One region of the Lysobacter sp. Root983 genome, then DNA from elsewhere that is predicted to be linked to it. Evidence: riboswitches for the same ligand, from Rfam matches in the RefSeq annotation. Region 1 holds a riboswitch; the other holds the start of a gene.
What was found. Region 1 has a riboswitch for cobalamin ahead of metE (5-methyltetrahydropteroyltriglutamate--homocysteine S-methyltransferase). Riboswitches for the same ligand answer to the same signal wherever they lie in the genome.
Positions count from the first base shown of each region.

Region 2: another riboswitch for cobalamin. It lies ahead of btuB (TonB-dependent vitamin B12 receptor); the one in region 1 lies ahead of metE (5-methyltetrahydropteroyltriglutamate--homocysteine S-methyltransferase).

Region 1 is NZ_LMJO01000012.1:968,206-973,836, forward strand. It holds gene metE (5-methyltetrahydropteroyltriglutamate--homocysteine S-methyltransferase) at 1-1,855, opposite strand, end outside; cobalamin riboswitch at 2,065-2,272, opposite strand; gene ASE43_RS11690 (acyl-CoA thioesterase) at 2,358-2,738, opposite strand; gene ASE43_RS11695 (ribonucleotide-diphosphate reductase subunit beta) at 2,973-3,989, opposite strand; gene ASE43_RS11700 (ribonucleoside-diphosphate reductase subunit alpha) at 4,143-5,631, opposite strand, start outside.
Region 2 is NZ_LMJO01000016.1:227,314-232,944, reverse strand. It holds gene ASE43_RS13280 (TonB-dependent receptor) at 1-460, opposite strand, end outside; cobalamin riboswitch at 710-941, shown strand; gene btuB (TonB-dependent vitamin B12 receptor) at 1,093-2,910, shown strand; gene ASE43_RS13270 (hypothetical protein) at 2,960-3,550, shown strand; gene ASE43_RS13265 (hypothetical protein) at 3,557-4,171, shown strand; gene cobO (cob(I)yrinic acid a,c-diamide adenosyltransferase) at 4,168-4,785, shown strand; gene ASE43_RS13255 (cobyrinate a,c-diamide synthase) at 4,913-5,631, shown strand, end outside.

The DNA.
Region 1 (5,631 bases):
GGTAGGCCGGCCAGTCGACGCGGCGCAGCGGCAGGCCTTCGCGCAACGCGGGCTCGTCGATCTGGATCACCGCGATGCCGGCCGCCTCCAGGTCCAGCACTTCCTCGCGCAAGGCCAGGGCGATCTGGCGGCAGGTGTCGGCGCGCGGCTGGTCGTCGCGCACGAACGACCACTGCAGGATCGTGACCGGCCCGGTCAGCATGCCCTTGACCGGGCGCGGCGTCAGCGACTGCGCGTAGCGCGCCCAGTCCACCGTCATCGCGCGCGGACGGGCGACGTCGCCGTACAGCACCGGCGGTTTCACGCAGCGCGAGCCGTAGCTCTGCACCCAGCCGTGGGCGGTGAAGGCGAAGCCGGACAGTTGCTCGCCGAAGTACTCGACCATGTCGTTGCGTTCGAACTCGCCGTGCACCAGCACGTCCAGGCCCAGCGCTTCCTGCTCGCGCAGGCACAGCTCGGTCTCGCGCTCGAGGAAGGCGCGATAGCCGGCGTCGTCCAGGCGCCCGGCCTTGTGCTCGGCGCGCGCCTGGCGCACCTGCGAGGTCTGCGGGAACGAGCCGATCGTGGTGGTCGGGAAGTCGGGTAGGTTCAGGCGCTGCGCCTGCACCCGCGCGCGCTGCGCATAGGCCGAATCGCGTTGGGTCATCGCCGGCACCACCGCGGCCAGCTTGGCGCGCACTTGGGCGTCGCGCAGCAGCGGCGAGGCCAGGCGCGCGGCGCGCGCGCTCGCGGCCGCGCCCAAGGCGCCCGCCGCACGGCCGTCGTCGGCCAGGGTGTCGGCGAGCAGGCGCAGTTCCTCGAGCTTCTGCTTGGCGTAGGCCATCCACTGCTGCAACGGTGGCGGCAGCTTGCGTTCCAGGCCCAGGTCGATCGGCACGTGCAGCAGCGAGCACGACGGCGCCAGCCACTGCGCGCGCGTACCGGCGCGGCGCGCCAGACTGAGCGCCGCGTCGAGATCGGCGCGCCAGATGTTGCGGCCGTCGACCACGCCCAGACTGAGCGCGCGGTCTTCGGGCAGCTTGGGCAGCAGCGCTTCGAGCTGGCCGGGCGCGCGCACCAGATCCAGGTGCAGGGCCTGCACGGGCAGGGCGGCGGCCAGTTCGGCGTTGTCGCCCAGCCCGCCGAAGTAGCTGGCGAGCAGGCGCGCGGGCGCGTCGACGCCGGCGAGCGCGTCGTAGGCGCGGCGATAGGCCCGGCGATCGTCGTCATCGAGATCCAGCGCGAGGCAGGGCTCGTCCACTTGCACCCATTGCGCGCCGGCCCCCTTCAGTCGCGTCAGCAGTTCGGCGTAGGCCGGCAGCAGCGCGTCCAGCAACTCGCGTGGATCGCCGCCGTCGCGGCGCTTGCCGAGCTTGAGCAGCGACACCGGCCCCAGCAGCACCGGCCGTGCCTGCAGGCCCAGCGCCTGCGCTTCGGCGAGCTCGGCCAGCGGCTTGTCGCCGCGCAGCGCGAAGCGCTGATCGCACTCGAACTGCGGCACCAGGTAGTGGTAGTTGGTATCGAACCACTTGGTCATTTCCAGGGCGCGCAGGTCGTGGCGCGCGTCCTGCAGGCCACGCGCGAGCGCGAAATAACCGGCCAAGGGATCGGCATCCAAGGTATCGCGATAGGGTGCGGGCACCGCGTCGAACAGGACGGCGGTGTCCAGCACATGGTCGTAGAGCGAGAAGTCGTTGCAAGGCACGACGTCGGCGCCGGCGTCGCGCGCCAGCGTCCAGTGGCGTGCGCGCAGCGTGCGTGCGGTGTCGTGCAGATCGCCGGCCGCGGTCTCGCCTTTCCAGAACGATTCCAGGGCCTGCTTGAGCTCGCGTCGCGCGCCGATGCGCGGGAAGCCGAGGTGGGTAACGCTGATCATTGAAGTCTCCTGCGATGCGTGTGGGCATGAGCAGGGCAACGAAGGAAGGTGGGTACGCACGCGCGACCGCCCGCCGCGGATGCGGCGACGCCGGAGCACGACCTGCCTTCGACCTTCGCCCCCGCGGGCGAACCGGTCCCGTGGAGGGCGAGGGCGAACGGCCATGGCCGCACGCACGCGCCGGCCCGCGGGGCCGGAGTCGGACGGAGGGCGGACCCTCCGGTCATGGCAGGTCTTCGGGCTTGGGGCATGGCGTGGTTCGACGCCGCCTACTGTCCGTCGCTTCCCGGGCTTGCACCCAGTGCCTGACGGAGGTCGTTCCCTATACCGCTGCGGGGCAGCTCCGGAATTGGACGCGAGTCCGTACCGGATTCCCTCTAGCCGCCGCCGGCGCGAACCGGCGGCGTCTTGTCGCATCGCTTTATCTTTATGAAGCGATGGTCACCATGACGGCTGCCAAAGTACGCCTCGGGGCGGGGCGCGTCAATCGACGACTGCGGGTTCAGTCCGCGGCGGAATCCAGTGCGGGCACCGGCGTCGGCACGCCGTCGCGATCGAGCGCGATCATGGTGAAGCGCCCGCGCGTGGCCAGTTGCGATTCGCCGCTGAGCAGGTCCTCGCAATGCATCTCGACCTCGACCTGCATCGAGGTGCGGCCCACCGAGACCACGCGTGCGATCAGCTCCACCAGCGCGCCCTTGGGCACCGCGGTGTGGAAGTCGATCTGTTCCGAGCGCGCGGTCACCACCGTGCGCCGCGCGTAGCGCGAGGCGGCGACGAAGGCGGCCTTGTCCATCCAGGCCAGGGCCTGGCCGCCGAACAGGGTGCCCAGGTGGTTGGTGTGGTCGGGAAAGACGATTTCGATGATGCGGGCTTCGGTCATGGGTTTGTTTCCCGGCGGAGCGAGGAGAGCGACGTCGTAGCGAACAGTTCCCTCTCCCGCTTGCGGGAGAGGGTTAGGGTGAGGGGCGCTTTTGCTTTAGCGGCTAGGAATCAAAGCAGAGGCATTCGCGCCGTTGGCGCTCACGCCCTCACCCCAACCCCTCTCCCGCGAGCGGGAGAGGGGCTTTAAGCAGGTCGGAGAGGTTTCGGCGCGCGGGTATCTCACCCGCCTAAATCAAAACGCCTCGTCGAACGCCACTTCGCCCTGTACGCCGACCTGATACGCCGAGACCCGGCGCTCGAAGAAGTTGGTCACTTCCTGCACGTCCTGCAGGTCCATGAAGCCGAAGGGGTTGGTGGCGCCGAAATGCTTGGGCATGCCCAGCTGGGCCATGCGCTGGTCGGCGCAGTACTCCAGGTACTGGCGCATGTCCTTCAGCGACAGGCCGACCACGCCGCCGGACAGCACGTCCTGGGCGAACTGGAGTTCGCAGTTCACCGCGTCCTCGAACATCTTCACCACCTGCGCGCGCAGGTCGGCGTCGAACAGGTCGGGCTCTTCCTCGCGCGCGGTGCGGATCACCTCGAACGCGAACGCCATGTGGCAGCTTTCGTCGCGGAACACCCAGTTGGTGCCCGAGGCCAGGCCGTTGAGCAGGCCGCGCGAGCGCAGGTAATAGACGTAAGCGAAGGCGGCGAAGAAGAACAGGCCCTCGATGCAGCCGGCGAAGCAGATCAGGTTGAGCAGGAACTGGCGGCGCTGCTCGCGCGTCTCGATGCGCTTGATCTCCTGCACCGAGTCGATCCAACGGAAGCAGAACTCGGCCTTGGCGCGGATCGAGGGAATGTTCTCGACCGCGTCGAAGGCCTTGGCGCGCTCGTTCGGGTCGGGTAGGTAGGTGTCGAGCAGGGTCAGGTAGAACTGCACGTGCAGCGCTTCCTCGTACAGCTGCCGCGACAGGTACATGCGCGCCTCGGGCGCGTTGATGTGCTGGTACAGGTTCAGCACCAGGTTGTTGGCCACGATGCTGTCGCCGGTGGCGAAGAACGCGACCAGGCGTTCGACCAGATGCCGCTCGGCCGGGCCGAACTTGTGCTTGAGGTCGTTGACGTCCTGCGAGAAATCGACCTCTTCGACGGTCCAGGTGTTGCGGATCGCGTCGCGGTACATCTCGTAGAAATGCGGGTAGCGCATCGGCCGCAGGGTGAGATCGAAACCGGGGTCGAGCAGGCGAGGCGGGGCGAGGGACATGGGATTTCCTTGAATTGCTTTCCTTCTCCCGCGAGCGGGAGAAGGTGCCCGGAGGGCGGATTAGGGCGCTCGACAATCGGCTACGGCGCGAGTCGCAGGGCGGCCCTCACCCCAACCCCTCTCCCGCGCGGCGGGAGAGGGGCTAAAGCGGGTTTACTGGCAGGCTTCGCAGGACTCGGGGTTTTCCAGCGAGCAGGCGATCGCCTCGTCCTGGGTGTACTCCGGCTTGGGCGCGGCCACCGGCGCGCTGACCGTGCTCTTGGCGATCTTGGTGGCCGGACGCGAACGCAGGTAATACGTCGTCTTCAGGCCCTTCTTCCAGGCGTACATGTACATCGAGCTGAGCTGGCCGATGTTCGGGCTTTCGATGAACAGGTTCAGCGACTGGCTCTGGTCGATGTAGGCGCCGCGCTCGGCGGCCATGTCGATCAGCGAGCGCATCGGCAGTTCCCAGGCGGTGCGGTAGACCTGGCGCAGCGACTCGGGCACTTCGTGCACGGACTGGATCGAGCCTTCGGCCATCTTGATGCGGTCGCGCATCTCGGCGGTCCACAGGCCGAGCTTCTTGAGCTCCTCGACCAGGTACTTGTTGACCACCAGGAAGTCGCCCGACAGGGTCTCGCGCTTGAACAGGTTGGACACCTGCGGCTCGATGCACTCGTAGCAGCCGGCGATCGAAGCGATGGTCGCGGTGGGCGCGATCGCGATCAGCAGCGAGTTGCGCAGGCCGTGCTCGGCGATGCGCGTGCGCAGGGTTTCCCAGCGCTCCGGCTGCGACGGGGTCACACCCCAGGCTTCGAACTGCAGCTCGCCGACGCTGGCGCGGGTGTCGTCGAAGGACGGGTGCTTGCCGTGCTCCATCGCCAGCTCGTTGGAGGCCGACAGGGCGTGGAAGTAGATCGCCTCGGCGATCTCCTGGGCCAGCTTGCGCGCCGGCTCGGAGTCGAAGGCCAGGCGTAGTTTGAAGAACACGTCCTGCAGGCCCATGCTGCCCAGGCCGACCGGGCGCCACTTCAGATTGGCGCGGCGCGCGGTCTCGATCGGGTAGAAGTTCAGATCGATCACGCGGTCGAGCTGGCGCACGGCCAGGCGCACGGTTTCGGCGAGCTTGTCGAAGTCGAAGGCGCCCTTGCCGTCTTCGTACATCTCGACGTGGTGCGACAGGTTGATCGAGCCCAGGTTGCACACCGCGGTCTCGTCCTGCGAGGTGACCTCGAGGATCTCGGTGCACAGGTTGGACAGGTGGATGACGTTGCCGTCGCGCAGGGTCTGGTTGGACGCGCGGTTGGACTTGTCCTTGAAGTTCATCCAGCCGTTGCCGGTCTGCGCCAGGGTGCGCATCATCCGGCCGTAGATGTCGCGCGCCTTGACCTTCTTGACCGCCAGGCCGGCCGCTTCGGCGGCGTGGTAGGCGCGGTCGAAGGACTCGCCCCACAGATCGGTCAGCTGCGGCACCTTGGCCGGGTCGAACAGCGACCACTCGGCGTCGGCCTCGACGCGGCGCATGAATTCGTCGGGAATCCAGTTGGCCAGGTTGAGGTTGTGGGTGCGGCGCGCTTCGTCGCCGGTGTTGTCGCGCAGTTCCAGGAACTCCTCGACGTCGGCGTGCCAGGGCTCCAGGTACACGCAGGCGGCGCCCTTG
Region 2 (5,631 bases), on a different contig from region 1:
TGAGATCGACCGGCGAGGAACCGCGACCCTGGCTGCCGTTGAGGTTGATCAGCGCGGTGGTGTGCCGGCGCTTGCCGTTGACCAGCACCAGCACCTGGTCCGGCGCCAGACCGCGCAGCTGCGCGGGGCGGACCGCGTCGGTGCCGTCGGTGATGGCCGGGCGCGGGAAGTTCAGCGATGGCAGGGCGCGCGCCAGCGCGGTCGCGAGCTCGACCGTGCCGGTGGCCTCCAGCGCCTCCGGGGTGATGATGTCGATCGGCGCGCTGGACTCGGCGACGGTGCGATCGCTGACCCGGGTGCCGGTGACGATCACCTGGTCCAGGGTGTGGGCCTCGGAGGCGGGTTCGCCCGGAGCGGCCGCGTCCTGGGCGTAGGCCGGGGCGGCGAGCGCCGTGAGCAGGGCCAACGACAACGGGGCGAGGACGAGCGGACGGCGTACGGCACGGACGGCTACGGACATGGTGCGCGGCTCCTTGCGGCGGGGGGATTGGTAGCGATGTCATTTTGGTTTAACACGCTTATAACAACCCGGTCAAACCCACTTTCGTATAGGGAAATAGCCGTACGTCATGGTTTCGGGAATTGGGTGTGCCGCCGATCTGCCTGATGACACACCCGCCGGGTCCAGCGCGGCGGCGGGCGCCCATGACGCCCGGCCGCGGCCCGGCTCATGCCGTTTGCTCATGGCGGCGGAGCTGGCCCGGGCTGCTACCATGCGCGGGCTTGAGGTGATCGCCGGCCCCGCCGGCGATTGAAACGGGAATCCGGTGCGCCAGTCCTCCGAACGGAGCGACGGCAATTCCGGAGCTGCCCCCGCAACGGTAAGTAAGACGAACGATCCGCAACTAAGCCACTGTGCGCATGCATGGGAAGGCGCGGATCGGAGGGCTGGAGGCCCTCGCTTGCAAGCCCGGAGACCGGCCTGAGGCTGACCCGACACGCGGTGGGCGCTGTCATGGGGCTGCCTTGCGTCCGCGCGTCGCCGCCTCGTCGTTCCCTCCGCGTGTCTCCGACCCATCGTTTCCGCGCGGGTAGGCGCGGATCAGGAGCCATGCTTTGAATTTCCACCCTTACGCGCTTCGCCGCACTGCGCTGGCGACGGCGCTGCTGTCCGTCGTGGTCCCGGTTTGGGCCGCCGACGCCGCCACCGACCTCGACCAGGTCGTGGTGACCGCCAGCCGCACCGCGCAGACCCAGGACGCGACCCTGGCCTCGGTCACCGTGATCGACCGCGACGACATCGAACGCCTGCAGCCGGCCAACTTGCCCGACCTGCTGCGCGGCACGCCCGGCCTGTCGATGGCCAACAACGGCGGCCCCGGCAAGTCGACCTCGCTGTTCCTGCGGGGCACCGAGTCCGACCATGTGCTGGTGCTGGTGGACGGCATCAAGATCGGCTCGGCCACCAGCGGCGGCGCCTCGCTGCAGGACATTCCGGTCGAGCAGATCGAGCGCATCGAGATCGTGCGCGGCCCGTTCTCCAGCCTGTACGGCTCCGAGGCCCTGGGCGGCGTGATCCAGATCTTCACCCGCCGCCCGCAAGGCGCGTTCGCGCCGCACGCCAGCGCTTCGATCGGCAGTTGGCAGACGCGTCGCGGCACCCTGGGCGTGGGCGGTAAGGGCGACAACGGCTGGTACTCGATCAACGCCGCCAGCGAGGACACCGACGGCATCAACGCCTGTCGCGGCAAGCCCTCGCCGGGCGGCGCCGGCTGCTTCACCAACTCGCCCGACCGCGACGGCTACCGCAACCTGTCGCTGACCGCGCAGGGCGGCTACCGCTTCAGCGACGCCTGGGACGCCGAAGCGCGTGTGTTCCGCGCCGAAGGCCGCAACGAGTACGACGGCAGCACCAACAACCAGAGCGACACCGTGCAGCAGGTCGCCGGCGGACGCCTGCGCTACGCGCCCAGCGAACAGGCCACGCTGACCCTCAACCTGGGCCGCAGCAGCGACCTCAGCGACAACTACCGCAACGGCGTCTACTCCAGCACCTTCAATACGCGCCGCAAGCTGGGCTCGCTGCAGGGCGACTTCGGCCTCGGCGGCGGTCTGCTCACCCTGGGCTACGACTGGCAGCGCGACGAGGTGGAAAGCAGCACCGTCTACGCCCACGATCGCCGCATCAACCGCGGCCTGTTCGGCCAGTACCAGCGCGAATCTGGCGCGCACGCGCTGCAGGCCAGCCTGCGCCGCGACGACGACAGCCAGTTCGGCGGCCAGACCACCGGCAGCGCGCTGTGGGGCTGGAACCTCAGCGAACAGCTGCGCCTGACCGCGAGCTACGGCACCGCGTTCAAGGCGCCGACCTTCAACGAGCTGTACTTCCCCGGCTTCGGCAACGCCGATCTCAAGCCGGAGGAGTCGCGCAGCTTCGAACTCGGCCTGCGCGGCGAACACGCCTGGGGCGGCTGGTCGCTCAACGCCTATGAGACGCGAGTCGATGAATTGATCGCGTTCGATGCTTCGATCGGTCTGCCCGGCAACATCGATCGCGCGCGCATCCAGGGCGTGGAGGCCACGGTCGATACCGTCCTGGCCGGTTGGGACCTGCGCGCCAGTGCGACCTGGCTGGATCCGCGCAACGACAGCCGTACCGCCAGCCGCGACAAGATCCTGCCGCGGCGCGCGCGCGAAAGCGCACGCTTCGACGCCGACCGTCGCTACGGCCGCTTCAGCCTGGGCGGCAGCGTCTACGTCGCCGGCGAACGTTTCGACGATCTGGCCAACACGCGCCGCCTGGACGGCTACGCCACCACCGACCTGCGCCTGGGCTTCCGTTTCGACGATTCCTGGAGCCTGCAGCTGGCGGCCAACAACGTGTTCAACCAGCGCTACGAGACCGCGGCCTACTACAACCAGCCCGGCCGCAACTACCTGTTGACCTTGCGCTACCGCGCGGCGAACTGATCGCCGCGCTTTCGCCACCACCGTCCCGTCCACGCCACCGAGGCCGCCGATGAACGCTCCCAGCCGATCCGTCCACTACAGTCTGTTCACCGCACTCGCCGCGGTCATGGTTGCCACCCGCTTCCACCACTTCGGCGACGCGCTGCACCTGCCCGATGCGTCGATGGCGGTGTTCTTCCTCGGCGGCCTCTGGCTGCGCAAGCACCTGGGTTTCGTCGCTTTCCTGGTGCTGGCGGTGGCGATCGACTGGATCGCGATCCAGGCCCAGGGCAAGAGCTTCTTCCAGCACTACTGCGTCACGCCGTCGTACGCCTTCCTGCTGCTGGCGTACGCGGCGCTGTGGTACGGCGGCCGCGCCTATGCGCAGCGGCTGCAGGCGACCCCGCGCGCGCTGCTCGGTGCGCTCGGGGTCGGCCTGGTCGCGGCCACGGTCTCGTTCCTGATCTCCAACGGCGCGTTCTACTGGCTGGGCGGACGCTACGAGGATCCGAACCTGAGCCAGTACCTGGCGCGGGTCTGGCAGTGGGGGCCGCTGTTCGTGCGCACCACCCTGAGCTACATCGCGGTGGCGTTGGCCGCCTATGCGCTGATCGCGCGCGCCTTGCCGCTGCGGGTCGCGCCGCGCGACGCCCAGGCCTGATCGAGGATGACGAGCATGACCGCAAGCCCCACGCATTCCCTGCCGCTGAGCTCGCCGCGCGCGCAGATCCTGGTCGGCGTCGCGCTCGCGGCGCTGATGATCGCCACCCGCGGCCAGCACTTCGCCACCATCGACCGCCTGCCCAGCGCGTCGTGGGCGATCTTCTTCCTCGCCGGCGCGCTGCTGCGGCCGATGTGGATGCTGCCGCTGCTGTTCGTGCTGGCCTCGCTGCTGGACATCGTCAGCCTGGCCTCGGGCACGATCGGCGACTGGTGCCTGTCGCCGGCGTACTGGGCGCTGGCGCCGGCCTACGCGACGCTGTGGCTGGCCGGTCATTTCTACGCGCGCATCCACCGCGATCATTGGACCACGCTGCCGCGCCTGGCGCTGGTGCTGGCGGTGGCCGCGTTCGCGACCTATGTATTCTCCGGCGGCGGCTTCTACTTCTTCTCCGGCCGCTACCCGGATCCCACGCTGGCCGGCTTCGCCGCGCGCATCGGCCAGTACTATCCGCGTAGCCTCGGCACCCTGGCCGGCTACGTCGGCACCGCGTTCGCGCTGCTGGCGATAGTCCGCGGCATCGGCGCCCTACGTACCGCCCAGCAGGGAGCCCGCGTATGAGCGACACCGTCCCGACCCAGGAAGAACGCCACCGCGAACGCATGCAGCGCAAGAAGGAGCTGGTCGATCGCAAGATCGCCCGCGCCACCATCGAGCGCGGCGTGCTGGTGGTTAACACCGGCAACGGCAAGGGCAAGAGCTCGTCCGGCTTCGGCATGCTCGCGCGCTCGCTGGGCCACGGCTTCCGCTGCGGCGTGGTGCAGTTCATCAAGGGCAGCTTCTCGACCGGCGAGGAAGCCTTCTTCCGCCGCTTCGAGGGCGACCAGCTCGCCTACCACGTGATGGGCGAGGGCTTCACCTGGGAAACCCAGGACAAGGCGCGCGACATCGCGGCCGCGCAGGCGGCCTGGGCCAAGGCCGCGCAGATGCTGGCCGACGAATCCTGCGACTTCGTGCTGTTGGACGAGCTCAACATCGCGCTCGCGCATCGCTATGTCGAACTCGACGCCGTGCTGGCCGCGGTCGCCGCGCGCCCGCCCTTGCAGCACGTGGTCATCACCGGCCGCGGCGCGCCCGACCGCCTGATCGAGGTCGCCGACACGGTGACCGAGATGCGTGTGGTCAAGCACGCGTTCCAGGCCGGCATCAAGGCTCAGAAGGGCATCGAGCTGTGAAGCCGGGATTCGGGATCGGGGATTGGGGATTCGCAAAAGCGCAGGCTATGCGTGGCATGGCTGCCGACGGGGCAAAGCTCGATGGGCGTAGCTTAGGTCCGCGAATTCGGAATGCGGTGCGAGCGCTATGAGCGAATCCCCAATCCCCAATCTCGAATCCCCGCGCCGCTGCGCGGCGCTATTGGTGTCCGCGCCCGCGTCGGGCCAGGGCAAGACCAGCGTCACCGCCGCGCTCGCGCGCTGGCATACGCGCCAAGGCCGACGGGTGCGGGTGTTCAAGACCGGGCCGGATTTTCTCGATCCGATGGTGCACGAGCGCGCCAGCGGCGCGCCCGCGTATCAGCTCGATCTGTGGATGTGCGGCGAGGACGAGGTGCGCGCGCGGCTGTACGAGGCCGCGGGCGAGGCCGATCTGATCCTGGTCGAAGGCGTGATGGGCCTGTTCGACGGCAAGCCGTCCAGCGCCGATCTCGCGCTGGCGCTGGGCCTGCCGGTGCTGACGGTGATCGACGGCTCGGCGATGGCGCAGACCTTCGGCGCGCTGGCCTTGGGGTTGGCGCGCTACCGCGACGGCCTGCAAGTGCACGGCGTGGCCGCGAACCGCATCGGCAGCGCCTACCATGCGCAGTTGCTGCGCGAGAGCTTGCCCGCGCCGCTGCATTGGCTGGGCGCCTTGCCGCGCGATCCCGCGCTGGCCCTGCCCGAACGTCATCTGGGCTTGGTGTCCGCGGGCGAGCTCGGCGATCTGGATGCGCGCCTGGACGCGCTGGCCGATGCCTGGGCCACGCACGCCGAGGCCGCGCTGCCGCCGCCGGTCGCCTTCGCGCCGGTAGAGCCCGCCGCCGT